2 regions of the Kribbella sp. NPDC050470 genome follow, and region 1 is predicted to be linked to the other one. Evidence: riboswitches for the same ligand, from Rfam matches in the RefSeq annotation. Region 1 holds a riboswitch; the other holds the start of a gene.

Region 1 (7,870 bases):
AGTTGCGCATCCCGTCCCGGAGAACCTTCTCCCGGAGCGCGTCCCAGTCCAGTTGCTTGCTTTCATCAACGATCAGGTCACCGTCGCGGGCGTTCCGCAGCAGCGCGATCGAGTCGATCGGCAGCACACCCTGACTCCACAGCGAACCGTCGTACGTCGAGTAGCGGCCGCGCTCGGCGGCGAGCTCGCTGGAGGCCTCGATCGCGTGGTAGCTGATCTGCTCCATCGAGGTGTCGGCGAAGGTGACGGCCGCGTCGGAGGAGTACGGGATGCGCAGCCGGAAGAGCGCGTCGGCGAATCCCATCAGGCCGAGGCCGACCGGGCGGTGTCGCTGGTTGGCGCGCTCGGACTCCGGGGTGGTGTAGAAGTTCACGTCGATGACGTTGTCGAGCATCCGGACCGCTGTCTTCACGGTGTCGCGCAGCAGCTCGGCGTCGAGGCCCTCGTCGGTGAGATGCGCGACCAGGTTGACCGAACCGAGGTTGCAGACCGCGGTCTCGTCAACGGTGGTGTTGAGGGTGATCTCGGTGCACAGGTTCGACGAGTGGACCACGCCGTCGTGCTGCTGCGGCGACCGCAGGTTGCAGGCGTCCTTGAAGGTGATCCACGGATGCCCGGTCTCGAACAGCACGGTCAGCATCCGCCGCCACAGCTCGACCGCCCGGACCCGGCGGAACACCTTGATCTCGCCGCGATCCGCCGCTTCCTCGTAACCACGGTAGGCGTCGACGAAGGCAGCGCCGTACAGATCGTGGAGGTCGGGGACCTCGTCGGGGGAGAAGAGCGTCCACTGGCCGTCCGCCTCGACGCGCTGCAGGAACAGGTCGGGCACCCAGTTCGCCGTGTTCATGTCGTGCGTCCGGCGGCGCTCGTCGCCGGTGTTCTTGCGCAGGTCGAGGAACTCCTCGAGGTCGATGTGCCAGGTCTCCAGGTAGGCGCACACCGCGCCCTTGCGCTTGCCGCCGTTGTGGGCCAAGCCGGCGCTGGTCATGTACGACTCGTCGACCTCGACCTCGAGGTCGTGCACGACTGGCACGGTCGCAATTGTGCTCACCTCTCGCACGCGCGAGAAGACCATGCTTTGGTGTGCGATCCAGTTGAGCTTCCGGATGGGCGTGACGCCGACGAGTTCGGCAATCCCAGGTACGGCGGGAATACGGAGGTCGAAGACGTGCACAGGTTTCGAAAAGGTAATCCCGGATCCGTCGGAGCGCTGACCGACGTGACGATCGTCGCGCGTGCGGTGTTGCCCTGCGGTGGGAATTCCGAGCCGGAGCAGCTGGTAGCGCAGGCCGTTGACGAGCTTTCGTGAAGTAGTCGTGAAGTAGATCTCCTTGCCACGCGAGACTCCACCGTCTGTTTCCAGGAGCCCGCGGATGAGCGCACGGGTCTGGGCGAGCGGGAGATGCGCGAGTCGACGCGCGATGTGCTTGCGATGTTGCTCGTCGTAGAGGTCCTTGCCGGCGAACGGTAGCGTCGCTTCGCCGGGTCCGGCGATACGTCCCGTCAACGGGTCCCTTCTGGGGCCGCGTCCCGCCGCCCAATGGACCTGTGCGTAGCTGTCACCGCGACTGGTCTCCCAGAAGTGGATTTCGCGAGCGCTGAGGTAATCGCGTACGAACGACAGGTGCGTGTCGCGCTGTGGATTGCCGGACACTCCCCACTGACTGCCGTTTTTCGACAGGTGGCCGTCACCGAGGAGGATGCCGTACAGGCGTGCATCGTCTTCGGTCAGACCGTGAACCGGAATGACCTCCTTTGGGACGACCTGCCCGACGTAGTCACCGCTGCTGAGCATGCCGGCCTCGACCCAGGCTGCTTGTGCCTTTCCCTTCGCGAGCCACTCGAGCGTTCGCTCGTTACTCTGCTCCATCGGCACGCCTTGAATCGCGTAGAGAGGATGACCTGCCGTAACCGTGAGCGGTTCGATCGAATGCTTCACGTCGATCTCCACCATCGGGTCGTTTTGGTCGTACGTGAATGTCTTCGTTACCTCGCGATACTTACCGCTCGCACCGAGCACCAGATCGCCCGTCGTGATCTCGCTGATCGGTGTTGCGCCGCATGCGGCATAGACGAGAGTCTCCGGAGCAAAACACTGATTGACCGCGACCGCCGTGTCGTTGGCGATCTTCAGGAACGGTACGACGCCCTGCGACTCGCCGTTGGTCCCGCGGATCTTGGCGCCGATGCCGCGGACCGGGGTCCAGTCGTTGCCGAGACCGCCGGAGTACTTGGCGAGCAGGGCGTTGTTGCGGATCTTGGTGAAGATGCCGCCCAGGTCGTCCTCGACCGTGGTGAGGAAGCAGGACGACAGCTGCGGCCGGGTCGTGCCGGAGTTGAACAGCGTCGGCGTGGAGGACATGAACCGGAACGAGCTGAGCAGCTCGTAGAACTGGATGGCCCGCGCCTCGCGGTCGTCCTCGCGCAGCGCCATCCCCATCGCGACCCGCAGGAAGAAGGCTTGCGGCAGCTCGTACCGCACTTTGTCGATGTGCAGCAGATAGCGGTCGTAGAGGGTCTGCAGGCCGAGGAACGCGAAGTCGAGGTCGCGCTCGGGCTTGATCGCGGCCGCGAGCGCGGTCAGGTCGAAGCTCGCGAGCTCCGGGTCGAGCTGGCCCGCCTCGATGCCGGTCCGGATGTACTCCGGGAAGTACGCCGGGTACGCCGTGGTCATGTCGGCCTGGCTCGCCTGCCGCGGCTCGCCGTGCACGCGGCCGAGTGTCTCGCGGCGGATCTGGTCGAGCAGCAGGCGGGAGGCGGCGAAGCTGTACTGCGGCTCGGTCTCGACGTACGACCGCGCCGCCATCACCAGCGCGAGCTCGACCTCGTGCTGGGCGATGCCGTCGTAGCAGGAGCCGAGCGTCGCGTCGAAGATCAGCTGCGGGTCGACCGCGTCGAGGCCGTCGGCAGCCTCGCCGACGATCACCCGCAGCCGGTCGAGGTCGAGCGGCGCCGCGCTGCCGTCGGCCGCGCGCACGGTGATGACCGGCTTCTCGGTCACGCCGGCCAGGTCGGCGGGCGTGCGGGCGCGGGTGCGCTCCTCCCGGTAGAGGACGTAGGCGCGGGCGACCTGGTGCTCGCCGGCGCGCATCAGCGCCAGCTCGACCTGGTCCTGGATGTCCTCGACCTGGACGGTACGACGGGCGTCACCGCGGCTGGTGAGCGCGTCGACGACCCGGCCGGTCAGGTCGGTCACCAGGTCGCGGACCCGGTGCGTCGCGCCTGCGTCCGGGCCCTCGACGGCGAGGAACGCCTTGGACATGGCAACGGCGATCTTGGACTGGTCGAACGCCGTACTGCTGCCGTCGCGGCGGACGACGGTCAGCTCGATCGACGGCCGGCCGGCCGTCGATCGCGATGAGGAAGTGACGGTCACAGATGCTCTTTCCACGCGAGTTCGGAGGGCCTGGACTCGCGGGCGGGGAGCATGACGGGACAGGCAGCACCGGCCGGAACTGCGCCTGTCACGCCCTGCGACCCGCCCTCGAGGTCTCGGACCGCGCGCACCGGCGGTGCACGCGCCGGTGGCAGGTACTCGGACTCGCGGACGGATTCCGCTCACCGTTGCGGGGCAGCTCCGGAGTCGCACCGGATTCCCCTGTTGCCTCGGCGTCACCCACATCTTGTGGTGTTGGTGACTCCGAACCACCAGCAGTAGTGATGCTAGGGGTCGGCTCCGACATTTTGTGGCAGCGCCGCGCCGCGTGTCGCACATCTTGTGGTCCCCGCCGCCCCGCGTCTCAGGCCGCCGCCGCGTAGAGGTCCTGCAGCGTCATGATCTCCGAGCCGTGGTGGATCAGCTCCCGGTTGAGGCGCAGTACGACGTGACCGAACGGCTCGGCGGCGTCGAGCTCGGTCGCCTGGCTGAGGCCGACCGTCATCACCTGCTCCTCGTCCAGCGCGGCGACCGATTCACGCCAGGCCTCGACCCAGTGCGTCAGCCAGGCGACGGCGTCGCGGGCGTTGCCGTGCAACGTGATGTCGGCGCGCCCTTGCCTTCGCTCGCCGAAGGTCCACTCCCAGCGCTCGAAGAACATCTCGGTCAGGTGGGCGATCAGCCAGGCGATCGTGCGCGGGCCGCGATGGTCGGGCTCGTCCGGCCACTGCGCGACCCACTCGCCGGAGCCGAGTGATCGGAACCGGCCGGCGTAGTGGCGCCGGACGACGGTCAGCGCCTCGCCGCTCGGCTGCCAGAAGTACTGCTCGTCGGTCAGCTCCGCGAGCCGGGTGGACAACACCATCCAGCTGAAGCCGAGCTGGCCGCGGACCATCGCCATCGCCGAGGGGCGGTACAGGATGTCCCAGTCGAACGGCTCCGGCATCACGGTTCCTCACGCTCCCGATCAGATTTTGCAGCAGGATCGAACATGTGTTCGAATTGTTGCCTGAACGGGAGGAGAAAGTCAATGAGCACTGCGTGTCGGTTCTGGCCTCGACGGCACTGGCCTGCTAGGCGGTTCGATCCTGGTATCGGCGGCCGGGCTGGCGAAACGCCGTTCCAGCAAGATGAAGGCATCGATCAGCTCGGGTGCTTCGTAGACGCGGTTCCGGCGACCGTCGGTGACCTCCCGCAGGATGCGGGCCTCGACCAACCTCGCGAGCGCCTGGTTCGCGGCCTGTTGCGAGCGGTCGATCAGTCGGGCCGCGCCCGCCAAGGTGAGCACCGGCGCCGCGGGCAGCGTCTCGATCAGCAGCTCCACGGCCGAGCCGGCCCGCACCGGTGCGGCCCGGTCTCGCCAGGCGGCCTTGAGGTCGGCCGCCGTCCGCTCGAAGCGGGCGGCCTCCGCGGTGGCGTGGCTGCACGCGGCGGCGAACATCTGCAGCCACTGGTTGGCTGCCGTGCGGGCCCGTGGAGTGGTCGGCTTGCCAACGTGCCGGAAGGCGGTGAGCGCCTCGATGTACTGCGTGGCGTGGGTCGCGAGCGACAGCGACACCGGCGGGACTGTTCGCTCGACCAGGCCCTCTGCGCGCAGGATCAGGTGGATCAGCGCGCGGCCGGTCCGTCCGTTGCCGTCGGCAAAGGGATGGACGGTCTCGAACTGTGCGTGCGCGATCGCGGTCTTCGCCAGCACCGGCAGGCGGGACTCGCGGACGAAGGTCATCAGGTCGGCGAGGAGCTCCGGGATCAGCTGGGCCGGCGGCGGGACGTAGTACGCCTCGGCGGGGGAGCGGCCGCCGATCCAGTTCTGCAGGTACCTGACCTCGCCGCCGAGTTCTGGCGTCGGCGAGTGCGCCATCAGCCGGCGGTGGGCTTCCAGCAGGTGCTCGACCTCGAGCTTGTCGCCGGCCTGCACGGACTCGGTCACCCAGGTCATCGCGTCGACCGCGCCGAGCACCTCTTCGGCGGTCACGTCACGCTGTCGCTCCCCCAGGACCTCGGCCTTCAGCAGGCGGCGCGCGCCGACGACCAGTCCCTCGATCTGCGAGGACCCGACCGCCTCGGCCCGCAGCAGCAGTCGCGCCAACGCCTCACTGTTCGTCAGGACGGCGGCCGTCGCGTCCAGCCGGGCAAGATCGCCGGCCGCGTCCTCCAGGGCGGCGAGCACGTCGTCACTCAGGTCGAACGTCCGCCCGACCAAGGGATCCGGGAAGTACAGCTCGTACGACCCGCCCAACCGCTCCGCCCGGGTGAACCCGTCCGGGTGCCCAGGCCACCGATGCAACTCCACTCGCGCCATGACCATGTCCCTTCCGTGTTCAAGCTTACTTCATAACCTTGAACAAGACGGTGCGGAGGTGAAGGGGAGTGCGATCGAATCATGATTACTCAGCGTTGCGATCAGGCCCTGAGCTTCCTTGGCATCGGTGGCATGACTGTGAGTGAGAACCGCCGATGAGCATGAGCGCGGAGATGTGGACCTGGGCTTGGGCAGACTGGGCCGTGGCTGAACGTCAGCGAACGGAGGGGTCAGTGAGCCTGGACGCGGAGACTCGGCAGATGGTGGCGGCCAACGAGGCCGACTGGGACGCACGAGCGCCGTTGCACGCGGCCAGCCAGTTCTACAGTCAGCCGGCGGAGTACTGGTTCGCCGATTACGAGTGGGAGGACCTGGGTCGACTCGGCGGGCGCGACGTACTGCACCTGCAATGTCACCTGGGGACCGAGACGATCGCGTTCGCGCGTCGTGGGGCCCGGACGGTCGGGCTGGACCTGTCGGCGAAGTCGCTTGAGGAAGCGCGCCGGATCGCAAGCGAGTCGGGGCAGGCAGTCGAGTATGTGCACGCCAACGTGTACGACGCCGTCGAGGCAGTGCGGGGTCGTCAGTTCGATGTCGTCTACACCGGCAAGGGCGCGCTCTGCTACCTGCCGGAGCTGCAGGCGTGGGCGAAGGTCGTTCGCGACTTGCTCAAGCCCGGCGGTGCGCTCTACATCGTCGAGTTCCACCCGCTCCTGAACGCGCTTCGGCCGGTGTCGCTGCCCGGCGAGTCCGAAGAGCTGACGATCCGTACCGACTACCTCGAAGGCCGCGGCCCGATCGCGCACGAATCGACGGTGACCTACACCGGCGACGAAGTCCCCGGCCGTCAACGCAGCTATGAGTGGCGGCACGGCCTCGGCGAACTCGTCACCACCCTCGCCGCCACCGGCTTCACCATCACCAGCCTCCGCGAGTCCGAAGTCCTCCAATGGCCGCGCTGGCCGTCCATGCAACAAACCCCAGAGGGCTGGTGGCGCCTACCCGACGACGCGCCCCGCGTCCCCCTGCTCTTCGCACTCAAGGCGGTCAGGGCCTGAAGCCGTTCGTCTCATAATCAAATCTCAGAATCTTTAGATTTTGAGATGGCGATAGACGGTCGCTCTGGAGACGCCGAGACGCGTTCCGATCTCCTCGGCGCTCTGCCCATCGGCGTACAGGGACCGAGCCTCTGCCAGCTGTTCCTCGGTGAGCAGCGGGCGTCGCCCGCCGTTGCGTCCCCGGGCGCGCCCGCGCTCCTGGGGTACGGGCGCTTCGCCCAGCAACGCCCGTGCGCCGTCCAGGATCAGCTTGCGCAATCGATCGGCCGGTGCGTCGCGGAACAGCACGACCGGATCGGCCAGTCCGGCGACCACCTGGCAGGCACGCACCCGCTGCTCGAGCCCGCTGCTCGGGCCGGCCACCAAGTCGTTGGCCAACGCGATCGAGGTGCGGAAACGGTCGGCGATCGGCGCTTGGACGAGCAGGGTCATGTCCTTGACCAGCATCGTGAGCGTGTGACGGTGACGCAGGTGTACGTCGACGTACCCCTCGATTGCCCGCCAACGGACCTCATCGGCATCGGCGCCGGACTCGGCCTGAGCCAGCACCGCCTCCAGTTCGTCCAGCAACGGCACCGTGAGCTGGCGGAGGATCTCCTCCTTGGAGTCGAAGTGGTAGTAGAGGGCGGCCTTGGTGATGCCCACTTCGTCCGCGATGGCCTGCATGGAGGAGGCACGGTAGCCGCGGGCGGCGAACAGGATTCGGGCCGCTTCCAGGATCCGCTCGGATGTCATAGCGCTCACTTACCTGCGGTCAGTTTTTTCGCTAGAGTGCTTACCGGAAGTCAGTCTATGACTCTGGGGAGATCCGCATGCGGACCAAGGTGTCCTTCAGCGCGGCCGGCGTCCGGTGCGTCGGCTACCTCTACTTGCCCGCCGGTTCCCGTCCGCTGCCCTGCGTGGTGCTCTGCCACGGCTTCAGCGGGACGATGGACCGCCTGTTCGACTATGCCGAGCGCTTCGCCGCCGCGGGGTTCGCTGCGCTGGTCTTCGACTATCGGGGTTTCGGCGAGAGTGACGGCGAGCCGCGTCAGCTTCCCGACATCGACGCACAGCTCGTCGATGTTCGCGCCGCTGTGGCGTTCGCCCGAGGGCACGAGCGCGTCGATCCCGACAGGGTGCTGCTGTGGG
Region 2 (7,870 bases), on a different contig from region 1:
TCGTCGGAGTCCATGATGTCGTGCTCGCGGGTGTCCGCGTTCTTCGCCGCGACCTGGATCCGGGCGTAGGCGCGCTCCATCGACCCGCGGGCCTCGGCGCCGTCGAGGTCCTTGCCGTAGGCGTACCCGCCCCAGACCGCGTACACCTCGGCGAGCTCGGCGTCGGTGCGCCAGCTCCGCGCGTCCACGAGCGGCAGCAGGCCGGCGCCGTACGAGCCCGGCCTGGAGCCGAACACCCGGGCGGTGGCCGACCGCAGATCATTGCCCTCGGCAACATCGACGTCCACGTGCGCGCGCAGGTAGTTGTCCGACGCCGGCTCGTCCAGCGCGGCGACCGCGCGGACCGCCTCGTCCAGCAGCGCGACGACGTGCGGGAAGGCGTCCCGGAAGAACCCGGAGATCCGGACCGTGACGTCGACCCGCGGGCGGCCGAGCTCGTCGAGCGGGACCACCTCGAAGCCGGTGACCCGGCGGGACGCCTCGTCCCAGACCGGGCGGCATCCGAGCAGCCACAACACCTCGGCGAGGTCGTCGCCCTGGGTGCGCATGGCCGACGTACCCCACACCGTCAGACCGACCGACCGCGGCCACTCCCCTGTCTCGGCCTTGTGCCGGTTGAGGAGCGAGTCGGCGAGCGCGACGCCCACGTCCCAGGCATTGCGGCTCGGGATCGCCTTCGGGTCGACCGCGTAGAAGTTGCGGCCGGTCGGCAGCACGTTGACCAGCCCGCGGGTCGGCGACCCCGACGGACCTGCCTCGACGAAGCGGCCGTCCAGCGCCCGGAGGACGTTGACCAGCTCATCACCGGTCCGGGCGAGCCGCGGAACCACTTCAGTCGCGGCGAAGCTCAGCGAGGCCTCGACCCCGGCGGACGAGCGCCCGATGACCTCGGCGACGACCACCGGGACCTTCGCGGCGTCCCAGCTCAGCGTCTCCATCCCGACGACGAGCTTCCGGGCGACAGCCTCGAGCAGGTCGACGCCGTCCGCGCCGGTCACCGCGGGCAGATCGGCCAGCGTCGCCAGGTCTGCGAGATCGACGCTCTTCCCCGGGTCCGCAAGCAGGTCGGCCTCGGACACGCCGAAGCTGTCGCCGAGCGCCGTACGCAGACCCGGGATCGAGTACGACCCACCCCACAGCTGCCGGGCCCGCAGTACGGCGAGCACCAGGTTGATCCGCGCTTCGCCGACCGGCGCGCCGCCGAGCACGTGCAGCCCGTCACGGATCTGCACGTCCTTGATCTCGCACAGGTAGCCGTCCAGGTGCAGCACGAACTCGTCGAAGTCGTCGTCCTCGGGCTTCTCCGAGGTGTGCAGGTCGTGGTGCAACTGCGCCGCCTGGATCAGCGTCCAGATCTGGGCCCGCAGCGTCGGCACCTTCTCCGGGTCCAGCGCCTGCACGGTCGCGTACTCGTCGAGCAGGTACTCCAGCTTCGCCATGTCGCCGTACGTCTCGGCCCGGGCCATCGGCGGCACCAGGTGGTCGACGACCGTGGCGTGCGCCCGCCGCTTCGCCTGCGTCCCCTCGCCGGGGTCGTTGACGATGAACGGGTAGACCATCGGCAGGTTCCCGAGTACGGCGTCCGGCGCGCAGTCGGCCGCCATCCCGATGCCCTTGCCCGGCAGCCATTCCAGCGTCCCGTGCTTGCCCAGGTGTACGACGGCATGCGCACCGAAGCCGCCCTCGTCCGTCGAGGCCTCCAGCCAGCGGTACGCCGCCAGGTAGTGGTGCGACGGGGCCATGTCCGGGTCGTGGTAGATCGCCACCGGGTTCTCGCCGAACCCACGCGGCGGCTGGATCATCAGGACGACGTTCCCGAACCGCAAGGCCGCCAGCGCAATCTCACCGGCCGTGTTGACGTACAACTCCCCCGGCGGCGCTCCCCACGCCTCGGTCATTGCCTCCCGCAACGACTCCGGGGCGCGGCCGAACCACTGCTCGTACGTCGCCGGCGGGATCGTCGCGACCGCGTTCGCCAACTGCTCGTCGGTCAGCCAGTCGACATCGTGACCACCGGCCGCGATCAGCCGGTGGATAAGCCCGTCACCCTCCAGCTCGTTCACGTCGAGATCACCGAGGTCGTACCCGGCCTCCTGGAGCCGGCCGAGCAGCACGACCGCGGACGCCGGAGTGTCCAGACCGACCGCGTTCCCGATCCGCGCATGCTTCGTCGGGTACGACGACAGCACCAGAGCGAGCCGCTTCTCGGCGACCGGGACGTGCCGCAGCCGGGCATGCGCTACCGCGATCCCGGCGAGCCGGTCGCAGCGCTCCGGGTCGGGCGCGTAACGAGCCAGGCCGTCCTCGTCGTACGACTTGAACGAGAACGGGATCGTGATCAGCCGCCCGTCGAACTCCGGGATCGCCACCTGGGTCGCCGCGTCGAGCGGACTGACCGCGGCGTCGCTGGCCTCCCACTGCTCGCGCGTCGAGGTCAGCGCGAGGCCCTGGATCAGCGGGATGTCGAGCGACGCGAGCGCACCCGCGTCCCACGCATCGTCCGCACCGCCCGCACTCGCGTCCGCCGCGACGGATCCACCGGCGGCGAGCAGAGTCGTGACCAGTACGTCGCACTTCCGCAGCAGCTCGAAGAGGCCGGCGTTGTCGGGGCTGGTCGGATCCAGTCCGCGGAGGGTGCCGCAGTACACCGGCAACGGTTGTGCGCCTGCGTTCGTCACCGCGGCGGCCAGTGCATCCACGAACGCGGTGTTTCCGGAGATCTCGTGCGCGCGGTAGTAGACGATGCCGACGACCGGGCGCTCGTCCTCGACGAAGGTGCCACGGACGCCGTACGCCGGAAGTGCCTGCGGCGGATCGAACTCGTCGCCGGTCAGCAGGATCGTGTCCCGGAGGAACCCGGCCAGGTTGCGGAGGTTCCCGGCGCCGCCCTCGCGCAGGTAGGCGAGCGCTTCGGTAACCGCACCGGCGGGGACCGTCGACAGCGACATGAGCTCGGCGTCGGGCGCCGCCTCGCCGCTGACCACCACGGCCGGCTTGCCGGACGCGACCACCGCGTCGAGCCCTTCCTCCCAGGCCCGGCGGCCGCCGAGCAGGCGGACCACCACGACTTCGGCGGAGTCCAGCAGCGGGGTCAGCTCGGCAAGGTCCAGCCGGGCGGGATTCGCAACCTTCCAACCTGCATCTGCCTCGGAGGCGGCCAGCAGGTCGGTGTCGGCGGTGGAGAGCAGCAGCAGGTTCGCGGGACGGTGTCTGACGATGAACTCGCTTCGCTCGTTCACGGGCCACGATCCTTCCTCGGGGTGTCCACGCCCCGTCCGGAGGTTCGACGGCGGCAGTTCCTGACTCCCACACGAGGTGGTCACAGTGGCGGGACCGTCCCGGACTCACACCGGGTTCCTGCTGATGCCGTCGATTGACAGAGCGACTCTAGCCGAACCCTCGCCGTGGTTCTCGCGAGCAGCTGCGCAGAGTGCTGCGCCTGGGTGCGCCGGCGGTGTCAGGGGTACGGTGAAGTGTGCTGGTGGGGCGCGACGCGGATCGGGCTCGGGTCGGTCGCCTGCTCGCGGGGGCTCAGGCCGGTTCCGGGGGTGGGTTGCTGGTGCTGGGCGAGCCCGGTATCGGAAAGACCTCGCTGCTCGACGACACCGCCGCGGGTGCGGCCGACTTCCGAATCCTGCGAGCTACCGGGATCGAGACCGAGACGGAACTGCCCTACTCGGGGCTGTTCGAGCTGCTTCGGCCGGCGGCAGACAGCATCGCGGCACTGCCCGTCCGCCAAGCCAACGCGCTGCATGCCGCCTTCGCCGAGACCGCGGCGCAGGAGGTCGACGGATTCGCCGTCGCGGCGGCCACGCTGACGCTGCTGTCCGACGCGTCCGCGGCTCTGCCGATGCTGTGCCTCGTCGACGACTTTCAATGGCTGGACGCCGCCTCGGCGTCCGCGCTCGCCTTCGCAGTACGGCGAATCGAGTCCGAGCGGATCGCCATGGTCTTCGCAGCGCGCGACCCACGGCCCGACGCGGACCTGCCGCGCGGGATACCGGTGCTCCGGCTTCAAGGTCTCGGCGACGACGCGGCCGGTGAGGTGCTCAGAGCCGCGGCACGACACGAGCTGCCCGAGTCCGTCCGATCGATGCTGTTGCGAGCGGCCACCGGAAACCCCCTGGCGTTGCGTGAGCTGGTCGCTGCGCTTGAACCCACCGAGCTGAGCGGACAGGTGCCACTGCCCGAACCGCTGCCAGTGGGCAGCGAGATCGCCGATGTCTATCGCAGGGAGCTCGAGGCGCTACCCGCGCCGTCCCGGGCCGCCCTGTTGGTGCTGGCGGTGAGTGAGGACACGGGAGCGGAACAACTACTGCCGGCGGTCAGAGCTCTCACCGGCGATCCCGCGGCGCTCGATCACGCTGAGCGAGCCGGTCTGGTGCGCTGGACCTCGTCGGGACTGGTGTTCCGGCATCCGGTGCTCCGCTCGGTGGTCCATCAGACCGCGACGATCGCTGAGCGGCAGGCCGCACATCGATCCGTTGCAGAGACACTTCCGGCCGGGCGGGCGGAACTGCGCGCCTGGCACGCTGCGCTGTCGGCCGTGGCCCCGGACGAGGCGATCGCGGCCGATCTGGCACGGACAGCGGACCTCGCCCGGAACCGCGGCGGGCGCTGGGCGGAGTGCCGTGCCTACGAGCTCGCCGCGCGGCTCAGTCCCGATCCTGAGCGACGAGCCGAGCGGACCTACTCCGCCGCGGTGGCCGCCTTTCTCTCCGGGCATCACTCGGTCGCGCAACAACACCTGGAGGCTGTGCTCGCGGCGAGCGGGAATCCGTTGCTCCGGGCGGACGCAGAGCACGAGCGCGCCCGGGTTGCGCTGTGGCGCGGCCACGCCGACCCACCCCAGCGCCTCCAGGCGGCCGCCGACCGGGTCGCGCCGTACGACGCCGAACGGGCGGCCAAGCTCCTCGCGTACGCCGTCGTCGACCTCGGTGCGCAGTGCCGGGCAGCCGATGCGTTGCCGTATGCGTTGAAGGCGTGGGACCTGATCGGCTGCCGGGACCATCCACTGGTGGTGACGTTCAAGGTCGCGTACACCCTCGTCATGGCCGGCAAGACCGACGACGGAGCGCGACTGACCGAACAGGCAGCCCGCGTGGCCGAGCAAGGAGATGACGTCAGCGCGCTGGCGATGCTCGGGCCGGTGCTCAGCTGGCTGGACCGGTCGGCGGATGCCGAGCGCGTGCTCACCCGTGCGATCGAGCTGTGCCGCGCGAGCGGCGACCTCTGGATGCTCACGAACGCCCTGACCAATGCCGCGGAAGTGGCGCGTCGCGGTGCTCGCCTCGATCACGCCCTGGTCCGGGCCGACGAGGCACGTGCCCTTGCCGAGTCACTCGACGAGCCGGTCCAACTGGCGACGGCACTGGCTGGACTCGCCCGGGTGGAGGCCGACCTCGGTCGAAGCATCGAGTGCAAGGCGCACGCCGTACAGGTCGATCGAATCACCCGTCCGGCCGAAGAGCTACGAGTGACGTGCGCCGCGGCATTGGGCACCTTGGGGTTGGCGTCCAGAAGGCACCAGGCTGCCGTCGACGAGCTGGCACCCGCCGCGGAACTCCTGGCCGCCGGCGGTGTGAGCGAGCCGCGAACCTTCGGCATCGAGGGCGATCTCGCGGAGGCTTACGTGCGGTGTGGTCAGGTCGACCTGGCGGTGGAGCTCATCGAAAGGCTCGAGGCCTACGCCAGGCCGCGAGGCGCCGCAAGTGTCCTCGCCGCCGTCGCCCGGTGTCGCGGACTGTTCGCGCCGGACGAGGAGTACGAGACCTGGTTCACCGAGTCCCTCGAGCTCGCCCGCGATGTCGGCGCGCCACTCGCGGAGGCGCGCACTAGGTTGTGCTTCGGCGAGCGTCTCCGCCGTCAAGGCCGACGCTCGGCCGCACGAGACCAATTGCGATCGGCGCTGGCGATCTGCGAGGAGTACGGCGCCGCGCTGTGGGCCGACCAGGCGCGCAGCGAGCTGCGGGTCTCCGGCGAGACCCTTCAGCCGCACAGCGACGACCCCCGGCGCCAGCTGACGGCGCAGGAGTTGCAGATCGCCCTGCTCGTCGCCGAGGGGGCACGCAATCGCGACATCGCCACGAGCTTGTTCCTGAGTCCCAAGACCGTTGAGGCGCACCTGACTCGCGTCTATCGCAAGCTCGGTGTCACGTCCCGCACGCAGCTCGCCGCGCAGTTGGCCCACGCATTTGCGGCTCCGGTGCAGGGAGAAGCGTAGGGGTTTCCCCGACGCGAGTCCGGTCGCCGCATTCGTAGCGTCGTCGGTGTCGCCGGCCATCGGGGCCGGCCAGCACAGGGAGTCCCCATGATCACCTACATCGTCGAGCGACAACTGCCGGGCGTTGCGACCGGCGACGTCACGGCCGCCGCTGTCAGGGCTCGTGACGCCGCCGATCAGCTCACCCGAGAAGGTACGCCGGTCCGCTACATCGGCTCGGTCTACGTGCCTTCCGACGGCTCGTGTCACTGCTTGTTCGAGGCATCGTCCGAGACCGCCGTACGGCAGGTCAACGAGATCGCCGCCATCCCGCTCGAGCGCATCGCGCCGGCCACCCAACTGACGGCGTCGGCACTCCCCGCCAACTGAGCACCTGCCGACCGCCATTCCACCGACACCGACACCGACACCGACACCGACACCGACACCGACACCGACACCGACACCGACAAGGAAGACCACCATGCACGTCCTCACCCGCACAGTCCTCACCGTCGCGGCCGCGCTGAGCTTCGGCATCGCAGCCCCGGCCATCGCGTCGGCCGACACGCCCGCGAACGACTTCGCCACCAACTACTCCGGTTGCCTCGGCCCGCTGCGCAGCGCCATCGCCAGTGGTGCCCTGGATGGGGCGACCCTGCCCGACGGCACCGTCCTACCCGGCGGCTTCGGCGGATCCTTCAACCCAGGCGGCCACCTCGGCACCGTCGCGGAGGCCGAGTTCCTGATGAGCCACGGCTTCACCGAGCAGCAACTCGCAGCCTTCTGCGCCTCACTCGTCACGCACTGACGAGCACATCGACTCGGCGCGGCCGCCCCGGGTCCTACGACTCAAGTCGGGGCCCGAGACACCATCTGGTGGGCTGGGACATGGTATTTCATGTCCCAGCCCACCGGTTCCTGTCTCAGCTCCTCTGGCTGTGGTCGCGGTCGGCCTCGCGCCATCGACCGCCCGCGGCGCCTCGGAGCGTTTTGTCCAGACCACCGCCGGCACCGTCCAGGGAGTTGCCAAGAGCAACTACCGCGTCTTCGACGGCATCCCGTACGCCGCTCCGCCGGTAGGTCACGCAGGTCGTCGACGACATGTCCACCAACCATCAGTGCGCGCTCTGGGAGTAGTGGGCAGCGAGCAGGTCGGTGCCCCAGTCGTTGCGGAGGTCGCGCCAGACGGAGTGGATGTGGTTGGCGTTGTCCTGGGTGTTGTCGTACTCGGCGAGGAAGGTAGGGCCGACGATCGAGTAGTAGTGGCGGTGGCCGACGCCTGGCTCGGTCTCGCCGGCCCAGGCGAAGGTCAGGCGCTCGATGCCGTGGTCGGTGATGTCCTGCCAGGTCTGCAACCCGATCGGCCCGGCGGCGCGGCCGACGTACTGGCCGACCAGGAGGCTGAACACCTGGCGTTGCTCGCCGGTCATGTCGCCGTACGCCAGGCCCCGGTGCAGCAGGGATGCGTCGGCGACCGGGTCGTGCCGGGTGAGGATGTCGTCGGGCGCCTCGTCCGAGACGACGGCGACCGCGCGCTGGCCGGGCTCGAGGGCGTGCAGGAGCTGGAAGCCCAGGTCCTGCTCGGCGGCCAGGAACCGCCGGCCCGCCTGCGGTCCAGACCGCACCTCGGCCGGGTTCGATCCGATGAACTGCGGGGTGAACGCG

The links. Region 1 has a riboswitch for cobalamin ahead of ACIBGM_RS29585 (ribonucleoside-diphosphate reductase subunit alpha). Riboswitches for the same ligand answer to the same signal wherever they lie in the genome.
Region 2: linked by a shared signal. The riboswitch ahead of cobN (cobaltochelatase subunit CobN) and the one ahead of ACIBGM_RS29585 (ribonucleoside-diphosphate reductase subunit alpha) in region 1 are both predicted to bind cobalamin.

What each region holds. Positions count from the first base shown of each region.
Region 1 is NZ_JBITHV010000010.1:68,296-76,165, reverse strand. It holds gene ACIBGM_RS29585 (ribonucleoside-diphosphate reductase subunit alpha) at 1-3,379, opposite strand, end outside; cobalamin riboswitch at 3,512-3,668, opposite strand; gene ACIBGM_RS29580 (DinB family protein) at 3,744-4,325, opposite strand; gene ACIBGM_RS29575 (Fic family protein) at 4,407-5,681, opposite strand; gene ACIBGM_RS29570 (class I SAM-dependent methyltransferase) at 5,915-6,739, shown strand; gene ACIBGM_RS29565 (TetR family transcriptional regulator) at 6,773-7,474, opposite strand; gene ACIBGM_RS29560 (alpha/beta hydrolase) at 7,552-7,870, shown strand, end outside.
Region 2 is NZ_JBITHV010000006.1:435,186-443,055, reverse strand. It holds gene cobN (cobaltochelatase subunit CobN) at 1-3,239, opposite strand, end outside; cobalamin riboswitch at 3,273-3,405, opposite strand; gene ACIBGM_RS20165 (LuxR C-terminal-related transcriptional regulator) at 3,482-6,223, shown strand; gene ACIBGM_RS20160 (nickel-binding protein) at 6,311-6,592, shown strand; gene ACIBGM_RS20155 (hypothetical protein) at 6,687-7,013, shown strand; gene ACIBGM_RS20150 (DUF3500 domain-containing protein) at 7,321-7,870, opposite strand, start outside.